2 linked regions of the Hymenobacter tibetensis genome follow. The protein of the gene in region 2 interacts with the protein of the main gene of each other region in a pairwise test. Links are inferred from orthologs where the notes say so. Each region holds a gene or a part of one and is shown on either strand. Other genes may lie near its edges.

Region 1 (10,019 bases), 380 kb from region 2 along the record:
AACAAACAGACGGTAGTGATTATGATGCTCACTACTTCTCTCAACCCGCGAGACGTAATGCGGTTGCAGGAAATGCCCTTGCAGGGGTTTCTAAGCAAGCCCCTGACTCGGGAAAAGGTGCAGCAACTATTAAAAGAGCACTTTCCGCAAAAACTGGCTGTGTAACAACCGCAGCTACGCCAGTGCGCTACAAACAGCAAATTTAAACGCAGGTGGTAGGCTACGTACGAAAGACAGTTAGCATAATAACAGCATACCTTATTTCTCGCTGATTGTGAAGATGGTATCTGTCTTCGGCGACAATCCAGCCTCACTTAAGACGAATAATAGTGTAAGGTTTCTTAGAAATTAAATTATATATGATAAGAATAATTTAATTTTGTTTTCCCTATTCTACTGTTCCGTCTACTGTTATGCTACCCTTCATTGGTGTTCGTATCTATTTCGAAAATCCAGTCGGCCGTATTTTAGAGCATCCACAGGGCTATGCGGTGGTGGAATTCCATGCCGGGAAGCGCAATCTGTCTGAACTACAAGCGTTCCTGCGGCATGCCGGGCAGCTACTACAGCGCCGAAGCTGGAACAAGCTGTTGGGCGACCAACGCCTAATGAACCTCTTCACGCCGGAAGAAAGCCAGTGGATTGTAAACTACTGGTTGACGCGCAGCAACCAGGGCTCAGACGTATACGGTGCCGTTATACTGCCGCATGATGTATTTGCCCGTCTCTCGGTCAGCCAGGTAGTGAGCGAGGCCAAAGCGGCCGCCATGACTTACCGTATGTTTGATAGCGAAGAGATGGCGCAAGAGTGGCTTATGCAACTACCGTAGTGCCCGCCCTAGGGTAATGCTTGTGCTGAGTTGGTTGAGGACAGCGCGCAGCCACCAGCTAGTCAGATGGCATGGCCACGGTTGTGGCAGCACAGGAATAGCATGCGAGGTTAATTGAAACGTAGGTGGCGTACATCTATCACTGTCAGCTTGCGGGCTCGTAGAGCTTTGCCAACCAGACAAGCGGGGCTACTTCAACAGGCAGGCTTAACTTATAAGCTGAAGGCAGACAAACCGTAGTACAACAGTCCCACGGCAGCGCTGATTCCAATCCAAAGTATCATGTTCACCTTGAACCGATACAGCGCCCCCAACGACACGAGCAGCCACACCAGACTAGGCCAATGTAGAAAGGCTACACCAAGGCGGCCTGCAGGAAACAACACTGCCTGGCCCAGGTAAACAGCTAGGTTCAACACGACCCCCACCACCGCGGCGGTGATAACGCCCAGTACAGCCTTCAGTTGAGTGTTGTGCTGCGTGCGTTCAATAAGGGGGGCGCCCATAAGAATAAAGATGAAAGAAGGTAGAAACGTGTAGTAGGAAGTGGTGAACAGCGCCAGCGCGCCCATGCCCAGCGAACCGCCAAAATGGGTGTAGCCGCCCATAAACCCTACGAACGCCAGCACCATAATCAGAGGGCCCGGTGTGGTTTCGCCAAGCGCCAGCCCATCCAGCATCTGGCCTTGCGTGAGCCATTGCAGCTTCTCCACGCTTACTTGCGCCACGTGCGGTAGCACCGCGTAGGCTCCCCCAAATGTCACCAAAGCAGCCTGGGTGAAAAACGAGCTGAGAGTACGCCAAAACGGGAACTCAGGCACGCATAGGTACAGCATGCCCAAGGGTAGCAGCCACAACCCCACGGCCGTTGCAAACTGGCGCAACAGCCGCGGCAGCGAAAACCCAGTGCCCGGCACCACTGTGCGCGTAGTCAGGAAGTAGTTGTCTTCCTGTTTGGTTGCCTGCGCTTGCGCAGAGGCAGTAGCAGTTGGAGCCGGGAAAAACTTGCGAGCCAGCAGCGCCACCACTGCCGCCCCCAGAATAAGCAGTGGGAAAGGTACGTGCAGCCAGAAAATACTCACAAAGCTGGCCGCTGCCACCGCGTAGTGCAGGGGCGTCAGCAATGATTTCTGCCCGATCTTCAGCACGGCCAGCAGAATAATGGCCACTACGGCTGGCTTGAGCCCGCCAAACACGCCTTGCAATGCCGCCAGTTTGCCCACCGTCACGTACAACAAGCTCAAGGCCAGTAAAATAAAGGCCGACGGCAGCACAAACAGAATGCCCGCGGCCAGCCCACCGCGGGTGCCGTGCAGCAGCCAGCCAATGTAGGTGGCTAGCTGTTGGGCTTCGGGGCCGGGTAGGAGCATACAATAGTTGAGAGCATGCAAAAACTTGGCGTCGGAAATCCAGCGCTTTTCTTCCACCAGCACCGTGTGCATGATGGCAATCTGGCCGGCTGGTCCACCGAAACTGATAAAGCCTAGCTTCAGCCAGAAGCGCAACGCCTCGGCAAAAGTGGGTTTGGAAATGGGTGTAGCCAGTGTTGTCATATGCAAAGAATCAAAGCTTACTCTTTAGTACACACGCTTTGTAGTCTGCCTGAGCTTGGGGAAGCTAGCTTGTACATCTGGATTTCTAGACTGCACGCCTAAAATACCTGCTCTAACCTGTATTGGCGTAATAGGAGCGGCCCAGCGCAACGCCCGCTTTTCGCGACGACAACGTATGTAAACTGCTGTACTCTGCTAAGCAGGCTATGTGCATAGTAGACTAGAAGTGGGTTTTAGCTCACTATGATATGATGGTCTTTATCACCACCTGCCTACACGCCCCTAGGTAGCATGCACCGAACCGGGCAACAAAAAGGTCCGTCAGAGCTTCTGACGGACCTTGTTAGTAGGTGTTGATGGCGTCGCAGGAGTTATACCACCACGTTCACCATGCGGCCAGGCACCACGATGACCTTCTTGGCGGTTTTGCCGTCGCCGAACCGAGCCAGGAAGTCGGAGCCTAACACGGCGGCTTCAATGTCGGCGGCGGTGGCGGTGGCAGCGAATTGGAGCTGCTCGCGCACTTTGCCGTTGATGGCTACCGGGTAGTTGACGGTGTCTTCCACCAGGAATTCCTCTTTGAACTCTGGGTACGTGGCCGAACTGATGCTACCAGCTTCGTGGCCGAGCAACTGCCATAGCTCCTCCGCCAAGTGCGGCGCGTAGGGCGAAAGGATAACCACCAGCGGTTCCAGAATGGCGCGTTTGTGGCATTCGAGGGCCGTCAGCTCGTTCACCGTAATCATCAAGGCGCTGACGGTGGTGTTGAAGCTGAACCGCTCGATGTCTTCTTCTACCTTCTTGATGGCCTTGTGTAAGGCCTTCAATTCAGCTGGTTTTGGGGCTTCGTCGGTTACGGCAAAGGCGCCGTCGGCAGGGTGATAGAGACGCCAGAACTTCTTGAGGAAGCCGCCCACGCCGCTCATGCCGTTGGTGTTCCATGGCTTGAACTGCTCCAGCGGCCCCAAGAACATTTCGTATACGCGCAACGCATCGGCCCCGTACTGGCTTACCAGCACGTCGGGGTTGACCACGTTGAATTTGGCCTTCGACATCTTCTCGACTTCCCAACCACTTACGTAGCGGCCATCATCTTCGAGGATAAACTCAGCGCTATTATAGTCAGGGCGCGACTTTTTAAAGGCTTCGGTATCTAGTACATCGTTGTGTACAATGTTCACATCGACATGGAGCGCAGTGGTTTGATGCTGGTCTTTCTTACCGAGCGTAACGAACGTGTTAGTGCCGTTGATCCGGTACACGAAGTTCGAGCGGCCCAAGATCATGCCTTGGTTGATGAGCTTCTGGAATGGTTCGGGCGCTGACACGAGGCCCAAATCCTTGAGGAAAAGGTGCCAGAAGCGGGAATAAAGCAGGTGACCAGTAGCGTGTTCGGCGCCGCCGAGGTAGAGGTCCACATTCTGCCAATACTTCTCCGCTTCTTCGCCCACAAACCGCTCGGCGTTGTGCGGGTCCATGTAGCGCAGGTAGTACCAGCTAGAGCCGGCCCAGCCGGGCATAGTGCTCAGCTCGTAGTCGTACTGGTCTTTGTACTTCCAGTCTTTAGCGCGGCCCAGCGGTGGCTCCCCGGTTTCGGTGGGCTTGTACTCGTCGATTTCTGGCAGCACCAGCGGCAAATCGGCTTCGGCTACGCCGTAGGCCACGCCGTCTTTGTAGTAGATCGGAATCGGCTCGCCCCAATAGCGCTGACGACCAAAAATGGCATCGCGAATACGGAAGTTGGTTTTGCCTTTGCCGAGGCCTTTCTCTTCGAGGAAGGCAATGAGCTTGGCGGTGGCTTCTTTATAGCCGAGGCCGTCGATGATACCGGAGTTGATGTAGCGGCCTTCCTTGGTAGGGTCAGCCTGCTCGTCGAGGCCTTGCTGCGCATCGGTTACCTGCACGATGGGCAGGTCGAAGTGCTTGGCAAACAGGTAGTCGCGCTGGTCGCCGGAGGGCACGGCCATTACGGCGCCGGTGCCATAACCCGCCAGCACGTAATCGGCAATCCAGATCGGCACGGGCTCATTAGACACCGGATTGAGAGCATACGCCCCCGTGAAAGCACCCGAAACGGCCTTTACGTCGGCCATCCGGTCGCGCTCCGAGCGGCGTTTGGTGGCGTCGATGTAGTCGGTAATCGTCTGTTGCTGCTCTGGCGTGGTCAGTTCTTTCACCAGCTCGTGCTCAGGCGCCAGCACCAGGAACGTCGCGCCGTAGATGGTGTCCACGCGGGTGGTATATACCTTGATTTGGGCACTGGCGTGGTGTTGCACCGGGAACGTCACTTCGGCCCCAATGCTGCGGCCAATCCAGTTGCGCTGCATTTCCTTCACGGCATCGGGCCAGTCGAGCGTATCGAGGCCTTGGAGCAGACGGTCGGCATAGGCGGTGATGCGTAGGTTCCACTGCGGCATCAAGCGGCGCTCCACGGGGAAGCCGCCGCGTTCTGACAGGCCGTCTTTCACTTCGTCGTTGGACAGCACCGTGCCTAGGCCGGCGCACCAGTTCACGAAGGTGTCTTGCTGGTAGGCGAGGCGGTAGGGATGCACGGCCGTAAGGCGCTGCTTTTCGCTCATCATCTGCCACTGACCGGCCGTGAAGCTGTGCCGCTCCTCGTCGTCGCCGGCCGCCCGGATACCTTCGCTGCCGTTTTCGGCAAACTTGTCGAGCAGGGTTTTAAGAGGCTCGGCGCGGTTGGTGTCGAGGTTGTACCAGCTATTGAACAGCTTCAGGAAAATCCACTGCGTCCACTTGTAGTAGGCGGGGTCGGAGGTGCGGATTTCGCGGCTCCAATCGTAGCTGAACCCCAGCGAGCTAAGCTGCCGGATGTAGGTGTCGATGTTCTTTTCGGTGGTAACGGCCGGGTGCTGACCAGTCTGGATGGCGTACTGCTCGGCGGGCAAGCCAAACGAGTCGAAGCCCATGGGGTGCAGCACGTTGTAGCCGCGCAGGCGCTTGTAGCGCGACACAATATCAGAGGCAATGTAGCCGAGCGGGTGCCCGACGTGCAGGCCTGCGCCGCTGGGGTACGGAAACATGTCCAGCGCGTAGAATTTCGGCTTGTCGGAACTGTTGTCCGCCTTAAACGTATGGTGCGCTTGCCAGTGGGCCTGCCACTTCTTCTCGATTTCCTGGGGACTGTAACCGGGCATGAGTTGTTGGTTGTTATTTGCTGGTTGTTGATTGGTAGTTGGTTGCTAGCTGTTGATGTCCTTATGTGGCGATGAAGCCCCCATCAACAAGTAACAAGCAACCGGCAACAATCAACAGGCGGCGAAATTACAGCGAAATGCCGGGAAGGGCTAATTCCAAACACTGAAGCAAGCTGCGCGGTTGTATTCTTCACCTTGATATTGTATTTACGCTGGTATCTTTCTCGCCCGTACGTCGTCTGCCGCGCTTGTTAGCTGGCTTTCTGTGTTCCCGCTATGCCCGATTCTAGTACTCCGCTGCCTTCCGAATCATCTGCGCCCGACGAGTTGCTACACGTTCTGATGGAGGTGTCCTTGACAGGCTTTATCTTGTTCCGGCCCGTGTACGCGCCCGATGGCCAGACCATGACGGACTTGGCCTATGTGCGCCTCAACCCGGCCGCCCAGCGGATGTTGCAGTTGCCCGAACAGCCCGCGCAGACGTTTCTAACTTTATATCCAAACGCGAAGGACGCTGGTATTTTCGACTTCTATCGGTCCAGCTTTGAAACGGGCAAAGCGGACAGATACAACCTAAACTACCAGCACGATAAGCTCGATAATTATTTTCATCTGGCGGCCCAACGCAGCGGGGGCCTGCTAGTCGTCAGCTTTTCGGATACTTCCGACCAAGACCGTTCGGCTGTAGAGCAGGCGCTCCGTGAAAGCCAAGCCCGCGAGCAAGAAGCCCGCGCCGACGCCGAACGGCAACGTCAGCAGTTGCACAGCATTTTGATGCAGGCTCCGGCCATGATTTGCATTTTCGAAGGGCCCGAGCACGTGTTCAAGCTGGTTAATCCGCTGTACCAACAATTGGTGGGAGAACGGCCATTGCTGGGTATGCCCATTGCAGTGGCGATGCCCGAGCTAGCTGGGCAGCCCATCTTCGGCCTGCTCGACAGCGTGTACCGTACGGGCGAAACGTTTTATGCCCACGAAATGCTGGTGCAAATCGACCACGACAATTCCGGCAGCCTAGGCGAGAACTATTACAATTTCATCTACCAGGCAACGCGCAACCTAGAGGGAGTTGTTGACGGAATCTTGGTGCTTGCCTACGAAGTGACGGCGCAAGTGAAAGCACGGCGCGGCATCGAGCGCAACGAGGCGCAGCTTCAGCGGCTAAACCAGCAGCTGGAAGCCGCCAATCAGGCGCTGATGCTTACGGCCCAGACCACGGAAGTAGCGCAAGCCGAGGCCGAAGAGCAACGCCAGCGCCTCTTCCATATTTTGGAAGAACTACCCGCTAGTATCGCCACCTTTCGCGGGCCCGACCACATGTATCAGCTGGTTAATCCGCGCTACCAGCAGCTGTTTCCAAAGCGTAGGCTTCACGGCCGGACCTTCCGCGAAGCTATGCCCGATCTGGAAGGCCAACAGTTCTTTGAGCTCTTCGACCAAGTATACCAGACTGGGGAGATGTTCAGTGGCGTTGAAATCGAGACGTGGGTGGACACTACCAATACCGGCCACCTAGAACAGCGCTACTACAACCTGTTTCTACAAGCTCTGCGCGACGCAGACGGTACCGTCAACGGCATCCTCAACTTTGCCTACGACGTGACCGAACAGGTGCAGAGCCGCCAGCAGGTCGAGCAGAGCCGCCAGCAAGTGGAACAACTAAACACTGAATTGGCTAGTGCCAACGAAGAGTTGTCTGCGGCCAACGAAGAAATCAGGGCCAATATGGCCGAGTTGCAGCTCACGGAGCAGGCCTTGCTCGAACTTAACATCGACTTGGAGAGCCGCGTACTGGAGCGCACCCAGCAAGTACAACAGGTCCAAAATGAGGTGGAGCGGCAGCGGGCCCGCTTAGAGCGGTTCTTTATGCAGGCACCCGCTGCCATCTGTGTGTTGGACGGGCCCGATTTGGTGTTTGAACTAGTGAACCCAGAGTATCAGCGGCTCTTTCTGGGGCGAAAACTGGAAGGCAGGCCCATATTGGAAGCCATGCCAGAAATCCGGGGCCATGCGGTGTATCAAACACTCCGGCAGGTATATCAAACCGGCGAAACGCACCAAGAACCGGCGCTGCTTATTCCCATGCAGCGCTCCACCGATGGGGTACTGGAAGACCGGTATTTCAACTACATTCAGCAGGCCCGCTACAATGAGCAGGGCCAGATAGATGGAATTCTGGTATTTGCCTTTGAAATAACGGAGCAGGTGCTGGACCGCCAGCGAATCGATGCCTTGCAAGCCGAGGTGCTGAGCGGATTGCAGCGCATTGCCCAGGAACGCGAAACGTTCTATCAAGTATTCGAGCAGACGCCGGCTTGTATTGTGCTGTTGCGCGGGCCAGAACACCGGGTTGAATACCACAACGAAGCGTATCAGCAGCTGTTTCCGAACCGTGAAATGCGGGGACGTACCATCGCCGAAATCCAGCCGGATGCGCTTGCGCAGGGATTTGTGGCCCTGCTTGACAACGTGTACCAGACGGGCGAAACGTTCTATGGCAACGAGTTGCAGCTCGTCATCGACCAGCCAGGCAACCGGCCTCCTAAAGTCAACTACTTTAATTTTACGTACCAGGCTTACCGGGAAAATGGGCAGATAGTGGGCATTTCGGTGTTTGCCTACGAAGTGGGGGAGCAGGTGTTGGCCCGCCAGCAGCGCGAGCAAAACCAGCGGCGGCTCCAACTCATTACCGACGCCTTGCCCGTGCTGATCGGGTACATCGACCACGAAGAAAAATACCAGTTTGTAAACCGGGGCTACGAAATCTGGTTCAAGCGCAACCCCGAAGACATGCTGGGGCGCCCAGTTCGGGAGGTGCTCGGCGACAGGGCGTACCACGAGGTGAAACCGTACGTCGACCGGGCCATGGCTGGGGAGCGACTCGACTTCGAAACGCGCATGTTTTACCGCGACGATTTCATCCGCTACATCCGCACCAACTACGTCCCCGACCGCCAAGACGGCAAAGTGGTGGGCTTCTACTCCATGGTTGCCGACGTCACCGACCAGGTGCTTAGCCGCCAGCAGGTGCAAGATTTGAACGAGGAACTAGCGGCCATCAACGAAGAACTGCAAGCCACCAACGAAGAGCTGTCCGACACCAACCAGCAACTCACGCGCACTAATGTCGACCTCGACAACTTCATTTACACAGCTTCCCACGATTTGCGGGCTCCCATTGCCAATATCGAAGGCCTGTTGCATGCGCTCCTGCAGCATTTGCCCGAAATGGGGGCTGCCGATGAGCAGGTGTTGCCCATTCTGGAAATGATGCAGGGCGCGGTGGAGCGGTTCCAAAAAACCATCCACCACCTAACCGACGTTACGAAACTGCAAAAAGAGCAGATCCAGCCTTCCCAGACCGTGGACCTGGCTGCCGTAGCCCAGGAAGTACGCTTGGATCTGGCTCCGCTGCTGGAGTCGACCCAGGCCCGGTTCGAGGTGGATGTAGATCAGTGTCCAACCATTTCTTTCTCGCAGAAAAATCTGCGAAGCGTGGTGTACAACCTGCTTAGCAACGCGCTGAAATATTACTCGCCCGACCGGACCCCACACGTGCGGCTTCGTTGCTTCCAAGTGGAGGGCTTTTCGGTGCTGGAAGTGCAAGACAACGGTCTTGGCCTCAACGAAGCGCAGCAAGTCCGGCTTTTTGGCATGTTTCAGCGGCTCCACGACCATGTAGAGGGTACCGGTATCGGGCTGTACATGGTGAAGCGAATGGTGGAAAACGTGGGAGGCCACATCCGAGTGCAAAGCACATTGGGCGTGGGGACAACATTTAGTGTATTTTTTCCGCGGTAATAAGATATTTTTTTGGATTAGGCACGTATGTACCTGTGAGCTCAGCGGCTGACCCCTAGTCGGCGTGGGCGAGTATTCTGTGTACCTGTCTTATGCATAAGCTTCCTAGTATCTTGTTAGTTGATGACGACCCAACAACTAATTTTCTTAACGAATTACTATTAAAGAGTTTAGGAGTAGCCGAACAACTGCTTACCGTACATAATGGCCGAGAAGCGCTGGCTGCTTTAAACGAAACGTGCATGGCGCCTGATGGCAAGTGTCCGTCGCTTATTCTGTTGGACGTGAACATGCCAGTTATGAACGGTATCGAGTTTCTAGAGGCTTACGCGCAGTTACCCAAGGTGCAGCAGCAGTCCATCGTGGTTGTGATGCTCACCACGTCCATGCACTCCCGCGACTTGGAGCGCGTACAGGAACTGCCCATTGCGGGCCTAGTCAACAAGCCTTTGACGAAAGACAAGGTTGATACCATCCTGCAAATGCATTTTCAGCGGCACCTAGAGTAGGCCGCTGCATAGCGGGGGAGAAAGGAGTTTGTCTTGTTCAGTATAGCGTCCGCTCGCTCAGGTAGCTCGTGTGCAAACGTTGCTAAAGCATATGGCATGCTTCGACAAGCGGATGTCAGATCAAGTAGAGGCCTTTTGCGTTATTATGTTGCTGCTCAGTTGCTTTCTGCA
Region 2 (9,668 bases):
AATCATCCGGCCATATCCACGTTCATACAGCCTGGAGTGGTGAAGTGGATGGGCAACCGGTGCAAAGACTTGGACCTTGTTGCCTTCAATAGCTACGGCAACATTGCGTCCTTGTCAACCTACCTACGCGAGATCAACTGGCCCAAGCCCTACATTATCACTGAGTTTGGGACGCAGGGCTATTGGGAAGTGAAAGAAACGGCGTGGGGGGCAGCTCTCGAGAAGACGAGCACGCAGAAATCACAAGAAATAGCCAAGTACTACCAAGTAGGCATCGAGCAACAGCGCGGACAGTGTTTGGGCTCCTACGTGTTCTACTGGGGCAACCGGCAGGAGGGAACTCCCACCTGGTTCAGTTTATTCACCCCCACCGGCGAGCGGACCGAGGTGGTGGATCAGTTGCAAAACCTCTGGCGGGGCGACTGGCCCGCCAACCGTGCCCCGCAAGTGAAAAGCATTTCCTTGGACAACCGCATTGGGAAAGACAATGTACGTTTGCTGCCCGGCCAGTCGTATCCGGCAGTTATTGCAGCCCAAGACTACGAGAACGACAGTCTACGGGTGGTGTGGGAGTTGCGCGCTGAGTCGCGCTGGCGCGAAGACCGCAAAACGATGCAAGTGCGCGACGAGGCCATTGCTGGGGCTGTAGCAGAGCCAAACAAGTTCAGCGCCACGATGGTAGCTCCAACTAAGCCGGGTCCTTACCGCTTGTACGCCACTATCTACGACGGGCAAGGGGGCGCTGCCACCGCCAACGTTCCTTTCTACGTCCAGAAGCCCGAAGCTAGCATCCCCCAATAGCTTCGTAGGCGCCAATGGTACCTTTGGTGCCGCGGGCAGGTACGGGAGAACCAAAAAAGTCTTGCGTTCCAGCATCTATGCCGAATTGGGTAGCCAGGTCTAGCCCGGTGCTCCGTAGTTTTGAGTCGGGCTTTACATGATAGGCTGTGAGCGTAGCCAGTGGCCTGCCTGAGTGAAGCGGACTCACTGTTCCCCCGGCTCCTGGGTTAATCAAGCCAGGCTCCAATACAAGGCCAGTTGGCTGGAAATCAAGTGTTTCCTGGCTGGTGCTGTTGCGCCATGCTTCCAACGAAGTGTACTCTTGCTTGTCCCACTGAAACAGCAAAGGGTGGCCGTCACTCCAGTACGCATTGCCCTGCAGCAGTACGCCCCGGGAGGCAACATTGTGCACCAAAGGTAGACCGCCACTGGTTTGCAGCAGATTATTGTGCAACACAATGTCATGGACACCATCACTGGTAATCTCGACGGCTTTGGGCTGGGAGCCATCGGCCGGAGGACTTAGAAAGACGGTGTTGTTGTAGATGTTGGCCCGCTGAATTCCACCGTTGGCCCCCGACGACCACAGTTGGATGGCCCCATGGCCGTGGCGCCGCCCGTCGTTCTCGCTGATGTTGTAGCGAATTGTTACATCGTGTAGTGGAGGTGCATTCTGGTATTGGGCTAGTAGGTAGCCGGGGCCTTCGTTGTCGTGGGAGTAATTGTATTGCAGTATGGAGTTCGTGCAGCCCCCATCTAAGTCGAAGCCCCCGCCGTCTTTCATGGTTCCTGACCGGTTGTGGTGCGACTCGCAGTGCTGAATCACCAACTGGTTGCAATTCCAGCCCCAGATGCCAACTGGTCCGCCACCGGGGTTGGCGTTCAGCCAGCCGTTGTAGTACGCCTCGCAGTGCTCAATTAAGGCCCCGTCAATACCAGCCAGCACAATGCCGTTGCCGGTATGCGTGTCCGTTATGTCCGGCCGGCCAGCGTTATCGAAGGCTTGGCAGTTGCTTATGTACCACTGGTGATGGGCTGCCAGCTCCTGCGCAAACGACTTGATGCCTGCCTCCCCATTGCCTGAAGCAACGCAGTTGGTGATGCGGACGTGCTGGTACCCGCTGGTGCCGTTGGAACTGCCGATGTTGATACCTGCCACCAAGTAGCCGTGCGCCCGCACGTTGTCGAGGATGATGTGCTGCAGGTGCAGGTTGGGTTGATCGACGTGAAAAACCACTCCAGAACCGGTGTTAGTGAGGCGGCCAGACCCTACAAACTCCAGGTCGCGCACTTCAATGCCTCCCAGATTGTGCGCATAGAACCCGTAGGAAGTGCCACTGCTGATGCGCGCCCGCTTTTGGCCATACGAACCGATAACAATCGGCTCGGAGGCAGTACCCCAACTCTGGCTGCGCAGCCAGATACTTCCTTTAAACGTGCTGCCGCCTTCGAACAGGACCTGGTCGCCTGGCTGGAAGTGAGTGGCTTTCACCTTCTTGAGCGTTTTCCAGGCCGTAGCGACGGATGTACCATCGTTCTGGTCGTTGCCGCTCAGACTAACGTAATAGATGGTAGGAGGTGGCGCAGGGAACGACAGCAAAATCAAACAAGCATGGAAAGGTAGCTATACTCGCAAGTATACGCGAGCGAAGTTGACAAGGAGTTGATACACAGAATGAATGCAAATAAGCTCTTTCGCGGCAAACCAGGCCTATATCCGCCAATATACCACTTAAGTGGAGCTTCAATGCAACATAAGCCCCTGATAGTTATACTACTATCAGAGGCGTAGTACCTATGTTATGCAGTATAACTCGACCTGCGTTGCAATCGGGTAGCGCAGGGAGAAATCAACTACTCTTCTGTTTTGAAGCCGGCTCCTTTCAGGTCCTTGAAGCTGCCGGCATTCACTACGTGTTTGAAGCCCGCTTCCTGCATGAGCGTATTGGTTTTGCCGCTGCGGTTGCCGGAGGCGCAGTACAGAACATAAGTGTTTGACTTGTCGAGCTTGGCCACCTGCGCGGGAAAATCAGGAGCACGAAAATCGAGGTTCTCGGCACCCTGTAGGTGGCCCGCAGCGAATTCAGCGGGAGTACGCACGTCCAGCAAAACGGTACGGCGCTTCTTCAGCAGCTTTGCCACTTTCGGGCCAGGCGTGAAAGGCGGTGCGGCCTGAGCAAAGGCGGACTGGTGCAGGCCGAACAGGCCAAGCACCACCAGCAGCAGAAAGCGGGCCATGGGATAAAGCATCAAAGTGAAAGTAGGAGAGGGGGCGCCCGGTAGGCGCTATAGCCAAAATGTTGGCCACCGGTACTCCCGGGTGCATACTCCCCGAGTGGTCAGGGAGGAATTTGTGACTGCTACGCGGTAGTCAGACTAATCCAGTCGTGAAAGTATGCAACCCGGGAGGCCGGTATTTTGAGGGCACTAAAATAGAGAACCTTGCTGACCTGTGCCACTGCTTTTATCTGGAAATGAGGCAGAACCCGCCGAAACCGGAGGAATCCCCAAATCTTGTACGTCCGCCGCGGGCCCAGACAGCACGTCCAAAGGGTCAGTTTCAGCTTCCGTTTCAGACGGGAGCATGGCTAGCAAATCGGTTTCCGAGATGATGGGCACTTTCAACTCAGTGGCCTTCTCACGCTTAGCCGGGCCCATTTTGTCGCCGGCCACCAGATAGCTGAGCTTCTTGCTGATGCTACCCGTCACCTTGCCCCCGTGCGCCTGAATCAGGGCTTGCAGTTCGTCGCGGCTGTGCTGCTCGAACACGCCAGAAAGCACAAAGGTCAAGCCTTCTAGCCGGTTGCTCGCTGCCTGAGGAGCTTCTCCGGTAAGCGCCAGTTGCACACCCGCTGTCCGGAGTCGTTCCACCAGGTCGCGGTTAGTAGGCTCCTGAAACCACGCGGCCACTGATTCGGCAATCACGCCGCCTACTTCGGGCACAGCCGCCAGCTCGGTGGCCGTGGCTTGCTCTAGAGCTTCCACTGTGCGGTAATGAGCAGCCAGCTTCTCGGCCACGGTTTCACCCACGTAGCGGATGCCCAACCCAAACAGCACCCGCTCGAAAGGCACCTGTTTGCTTTGCTCAAGACCTGCTACCAGCCGCTGCACCGATTTCTCGCCCATGCGTTCCAGCTGAGCTATTTCGCCGGCTTTGGCTGGCAGGTCATATAAAGTAGCCGCATCCGCTACCAAGCCCAAGTCGAAGAAACGGCCCACCGTTTCAGCGCCTAAGCCATCAATGTCGAGGGCTTTGCGAGACACGTAGTGTTCGAGCTTGGCTTTCAGCTGGGGCGGGCAGCCTCGGTCGTTGGGACAGCGGAAGTGCGCCTCCCCAGCTGGCCGAATCAGGGGCGTGTTGCAGGCCGGGCAGGTTGTAGGGTACACAATAGGCTGGCTTTCGGGGAGCCGAGCCGAGAGGTCCACGCCCGTAATCTTCGGAATAATTTCCCCGCCTTTCTCCACGAACACCATATCGTTGAGGCGTAGGTCGAGGGCGGCTATTTGGTTGGCGTTGTGCACCGACGCCCGCTTCACCACAGTGCCAGCCAGCGGCACTGGGTCGAGCAGGGCCACCGGCGTAACGGCCCCGGTGCGGCCCACTTGGTATTGAATTTCCCGCAGCCGCGTCCGGCCCGCCTCTGCCGGGTACTTATAGGCAATAGCCCAGCGTGGACTCTTAGAGGTATAGCCCAACAGCTCCTGTTGCCGGAAATCATCTACTTTGATTACGATGCCATCGGTGGCAACCGGCAACGTGAAGCGTTTTTTGTCCCACTCGTGCACAAAATCCAGCACCTCCGTGATGCTGTGGCACAAGCGCCAGGTATCGGAAACGGGCAGCCCCCAGGTTTGCATGGCTTCCAACGACGCGCTGTGGGTCGGGAAGATGCTGCGGCCGGGCATCAGAAACGAATACGCGTAGAAGCGTAGCCGCCGCTCCGCCACTAAAGCTGAATCCTGAAGCTTGAGCGCGCCACTGGCCGCGTTGCGCGGGTTGGCTAGCAAGGCCTCGCCGTTGGCTTCGCGTTCGGCGTTAAGCTCCGCAAACACCGTGAGGGGCATAAATATCTCGCCGCGCACTTCCATTTCGGTCGGATGCTTGATGTCAGGGGCTTGGCGTAGGTGCAGCGGCAGGTTTTTAATGGTGCGCACGTTGTTGGTTACCACGTCGCCGCGGGTACCGTCGCCGCGCGTAACGCCTTGAGTGAGTTGGCCGTTTTCGTAGGTCAAACTCATGGCCACGCCGTCGAACTTCAGCTCGCAAACGTAAGCAAACTCTGCGCCCTCCAGGCCCCGGCGTACTCGCTCATCGAACTCGCGCAGGTCTGCTTCCGAGTAGGTGTTGCCGAGGCTGAGCATGGGGTACTTGTGCAGCGCGGTAGGGAACTGCTTGGTGATGGTGCCGCCCACTCGTTGGGTAGGTGAATTGGGCTGCGCAAACTGCGGATACTCTTTCTCTAAGCGTTGCAGTTCGGCCAGCATCTGGTCGAACTCCTGGTCGGATACCTCGGAAACGTCGCGCTGATAATACTGGTAGTTGAGGTGGTGCAGGCGCTCCGTGAGGGCGGTAATTTGCTGCTCGATGTCGGTGGTCATAGGAAAATATAGCGTGAGCTTCGGCGGGTGCTGCCTACCTGACGGGTACAGGCCTGCCGGGTAGCCAGTGGTTTTGCAAGCTACGGCTTTATGGGTAGTTGGGATATAAAAAGCCCGTCTGGTCTGGCCAAACGGGCTTTTTAGAAAATTGCTATGGTGCTAAGCGAGCCGGGGCGGCTAGCGCCTAGGCTATAATTTGTCGGTTACCAAAACCCCATCCGCCTCAAAGTTCAGCTGCTCTTCGGCTTTGGTAATGGCGGTTACTTCCTCGGCGGACTTGCCGGCATCCTTGGCGTAGTGTTGCAAATCGGAAACGGGCACCTCTTCGCGGTGGGCCCAGCCATTGATGACAACGGTTTTGCCGGCTATGTCCTTGGGTACAAAAAACGCATAGTCTTTGAAGCGGACCCGCATTTCCTTGCCCTCAGGCGTTTTCATGGTTAGCCAGCAGCCCTTGGCCTGGCATACGGCATCGGCGGTACCTACTAGCTTCACCTGTGCCGAGTCCTTGTCGCCGAGCACTTGTTGTAGCTCGGAAAGCGGCTTGGCTCCTTCCATCGAAACTGCCGTGCCGTAGGTTTTGCCTCCGGCCTCGGCCGCAACGGCTGGAGTTGGCTTGGCAGCACTAGCCGTGTCGGTAGCGGGCGTCGACTGGCAGGCGCTCAACGAGGCAATGGCAGCGGCTAAAGCAAAAATATTGGTAGTCATATGGTTGGGCAGTGAAGTCAAACACAATTACAGCCCTGAAATTACGATTTTTTGCGGCTAGTTCTTCTTGCTGCGGCGGCTATTGCGTGGAGGAGTTGAGCGCCGCCAACTCTCGCACCTGCGCAACCTTGCCATTCTTGCCATAAATCTCCGTGCGAACAATGCCCACGCCAGGGGCATAGTAGTCTACTTGCTTAACGGTTGTGCGCATGGCCATATCGGGGCGGGGCACGGTGGCGCTTTCCCGGATGGCTTCCACTTTGTAGCAGGAAAAAGTGCCGGCCGGCGTGGTGAGAGAAGTAGGGCCACCCACCACGCGCCGCTTACGCAGCGTGGTGCTCACCGTGGCAATACTCACCACCGAGCTGCTTACTTGTACAGTAATACCGCCGTCGGGCAAGGTGGTGCCAATAGTTGGTTGGTGGGGCCAAGCAACCGGGGTGGGGGAGTACACCAGTTTCCGGTCGCGGAAGGAGCGTAAAGCATCGGTGTTGAGTTCCGCTAGTCCGTCGGTGAAGCACGTATCTCGACGGCTACGAAATGTGAGGTCCTGGAGGCGCACCAAGGCATTTTTCTTGTCATAAAGCCCGCTCTTCAACGAGGTCCGGTACTCCATGACCTTCCGTTTCTTGCTCTCCTCCCGCTCCCCGCTGGCCAGCGTCACTACGCGCTGCCGTAGTTCTCCGCTCGGCTTGCCCGCTGCATCGGCAATCCGATAAATAAGTTCGGTGTTATCGGCCATGCCAAACGGGTGATTAACGTTGGCGGCTGGCGCAGGGGCCATCAACGTTGTGTCGGCGGCGCGGGGTCGTGGCGTGGTGCTAAGCGCAGTGTCCTGGGTTTGTTGATCGGCGGTAACAAGCAGGACCTGAAGCAGTAGAGAAGAGCTGAAGGAGGCGGCAAGCATAGGAGTGGGGAAGAGGTAGTGTTGTGTTTGAGCCTGAATACGCAGTTGAGCTTAAATAAGATTACGGTATTATTAGCGAAACCGAATTTTAAGTTTTGCACCAGCTTTGCCAGCGAATTGCGACGCCTGCTCGGCTACGAAACCAGCGCGCACGTAACTTGCGCCCGAGCTAGCCGTTTCCAATAACCCTGCCAGTCCAACGGCTTGTCTTGTTCCCTATCATCCACCTCTTTGTTTAGCGTATGCCTGATTCAACCCAACAATCCACTTCCTGGGCCGACACGGCCGCTTCTTTGCTTTCCAAGCTTTCGGGTGGAGTGGAATTGGCAGTAGCCTTCGACCAAATGGAGCTACAGGTGCCCAATCCTCAAAACCCAGCGGCCCCCGCTACCACGTGGAAGCTGAACGGTTCGTTGCGCATCCGCACCCGCGGCGAAAGCCCAGCCGCAACGCCCACCAGCCGTCCGGCAGTGCCTCCCGTTAGCCCTGATTCCCTTGGCTAACGCGCTGGAACTGGAGGCGAAGTTGGTGGTTACCTGGGACGGCGACGCCATCCAGGTGGCTGCCTCCGGCACCTACCTTATCGTTAATTTCCCCAACCAGCGCGTACTCGACAAGCTCACCAGCGGCCCGCCTCAGAACCCGAATGCCCCTCCCAAACCGAAAAGCGCCACCAAGATTGACCCCATGCAGGAGCTTAACAACTTAGCGTTGCGCCTGGGGCTGGTGATGGACTTGCGGGTGGCTGGCAAAACGTACGTCACGTTCGGAACGGGCCGTAGCCCCAAAATCACGCTCAACGCCGTGCTCGGAAAAATTGGCTCTTTTTTTCGGGGCTAGTGCACTAGGAACACTCGGGACGGTGTTACGCTAGAGTAACAAGCAGTGCAAACTAGGCTCGTCGTTCGGTTTCAGGTTGGCGCTCATCAAAGCGCGACACTTGTTTTTTGCGGGGACAGCTGGAAAAGGCCGCAATTCTGATTGTCGGCTAGCAAGGCTTTTACGTATCTTGCTTTGAGGCATCTGGCTCCGGTGGTGTGGTTCTTTTCGGAACTAAAGGCCTGTGAATTGGTTTGCCAAAGACTTCGCTTTACTCCGCCACCGCGCAATGAATTCCGATAAAGAACGCAAAGACAAAGTAGGTGCCAACCGACCGGCCTCGGCCTTCCAACGCATGGAGCGTGTGCCGCCCATGCTTATGATGCTCTATCTAAGCTTGGTTGGCATTGGAGTGCTGTTTTTATTTCTGGTAGTAGCCTACGCTCAAACCCGATACATGGCCAACTTGCCCCGTGGCCTACACCCGTTCCCGAAGTTCTTTTCCATTAGCACCATTGTGCTGCTGGTAAGTAGCTACACGCTGGCGCAAGCACCCCGCCTTTACCGCGCCGACGATGTGGCCAACCTGGCCCGCTGCCTGGGAGCCACGCTGCTGCTAGGCTGCATCTTCGCTGGCCTGCAAGTGCTGGGCTGGCGCGAGCTGATGACCCAGGGCGTGTTCTTCGACGGCATGGCCTCCGGTACCTACGTGTATCTGATTTCGGCCCTGCACGTCGCTCACTTACTGGGCGGCATGCTTTTCCTGTTGGCGCTGCTGCTCCGCACTCTACACGCCTCCCGCGACGCCGTGCGCACGCTGGTCTTCATTCGAAACCCGTACCGCCGTTTGCAGCTTCGCTTGCTGAGCATGTTCTGGCACTTTATTGATGCCCTGTGGGTGGTGCTGTTCGTGGTGTTTGTGTTCATGTACTAAACAGCTTTTCAATCTCTATCAACAAAAAAGCCCGGTCGTAACCGGGCTTTTTTGTTGGCATTGCGGCTGCAAAGCCGCTTAGCGTTCCAGCGTAATTGGCCCTTTGTATTTGCGGCCGTCGGTGAACTCAATCAGGTAGTAGTAAACGCCAGCTACGCGCTGGTCGCCGTCCCACCGGAAGTTGCGGTCCTTGGATTCATACACCTGACTGCCCCAGCGGGAGAAGATCTTGATGCTGGCAAAACGGGAGTCGCAAAAGTCGGCTGGCAAGTCAGGGATGGAGAACGTAGCGTTGAGGTCGTCGCCGTTGGGGGTGAAAATATTGACGGGCTTGAATTCCGTGGCCTCGGGGCGGACAAGCTCGAAGCGCACCACACGGGTTTGCGGATTCGGCAGGCAAGTGGTTTCCTGAAGCTGGAACGTGACTTCCAGCGTCCTGTCCGGTAAGCTGATGGCCGCACAGTTGGCATCCCAGCGGAAAGTACCTGCTGCCTGCCCGTTGCCGTTGGTTGGGCGGAAGCTCATGCCCGCCTCGGCTAGCTCGAAGCCGTTACCCGTTGCCGTCATCACTAACTGGTCCTGGTCGATATCAATGCCATCAAAGGTTGCCTCGAATACGCCTCCCAATGGCCGCCGAATAACGAGTGGTGGGTCGGTGGCGCTAGTGGAAGCTGGGACTTGGAGCGAGGTAAGCACTGGCGGAGCATTCTTGTATTCCACCTGAATGGGCACGGTAAGCGTAACGACCTGCGGCTCGTTGCAGGGGCCGGCTGAAGCTAAAAACCGGAATTCGTGCAAGGGTCGGCCCGCTGCCCGGCAATCAACGCGCCACGAGAAGCGGCCCCGTATCTGGCTGCCATTAACGCCCTGGGTGAAAGTGGCACCTACGTCGGCCGGTTGGAAACCCACTCCCGCCATAGT

What was found.
Region 1: the proteins of ligA (region 2) and leuS interact in binary tests that used the Escherichia coli proteins (3 or more experiments, as listed by UniProt). The link is inferred for Hymenobacter tibetensis from one-to-one orthologs.

What each region holds. Positions count from the first base shown.
Region 1 is NZ_CP094669.1:3,003,187-3,013,205, reverse strand. Bases 2,555-5,855 are described here. They hold leuS (leucine--tRNA ligase), read right to left. Parts: upstream 5,539-5,855; coding sequence 2,755-5,538; downstream 2,555-2,754. Other genes in these bases: MTX78_RS12025 (PAS domain-containing protein), read left to right, coding at 5,815-5,855. Also shown: MTX78_RS12045 (response regulator), read left to right, coding at 1-165; MTX78_RS12040 (hypothetical protein), read left to right, coding at 414-830; chrA (chromate efflux transporter), read right to left, coding at 1,043-2,383; more of MTX78_RS12025, read left to right, coding at 5,856-9,339; MTX78_RS12020 (response regulator), read left to right, coding at 9,432-9,848; MTX78_RS12015 (sensor histidine kinase), read right to left, coding at 10,004-10,019.
Region 2 is NZ_CP094669.1:2,620,708-2,630,375, forward strand. What follows is about bases 2,794-5,743. They hold ligA (NAD-dependent DNA ligase LigA), read right to left. Parts: upstream 5,380-5,743; coding sequence 3,208-5,379; downstream 2,794-3,207. Other genes in these bases: MTX78_RS10450 (rhodanese-like domain-containing protein), read right to left, coding at 2,794-3,018; MTX78_RS10460 (DUF4920 domain-containing protein), read right to left, coding at 5,569-5,743. Outside these bases: MTX78_RS10440 (glycoside hydrolase family 2 TIM barrel-domain containing protein), read left to right, coding at 1-801; MTX78_RS10445 (right-handed parallel beta-helix repeat-containing protein), read right to left, coding at 785-2,386; more of MTX78_RS10450, read right to left, coding at 2,635-2,793; more of MTX78_RS10460, read right to left, coding at 5,744-6,087; MTX78_RS10465 (TapB family protein), read right to left, coding at 6,167-6,994; MTX78_RS10470 (hypothetical protein), read left to right, coding at 7,237-7,497; MTX78_RS10475 (hypothetical protein), read left to right, coding at 7,490-7,834; MTX78_RS10480 (cytochrome c oxidase subunit 3), read left to right, coding at 8,103-8,747; MTX78_RS10485 (T9SS type B sorting domain-containing protein), read right to left, coding at 8,826-9,668. UniProt on the Escherichia coli protein: DNA ligase that catalyzes the formation of phosphodiester linkages between 5'-phosphoryl and 3'-hydroxyl groups in double-stranded DNA using NAD as a coenzyme and as the energy source for the reaction.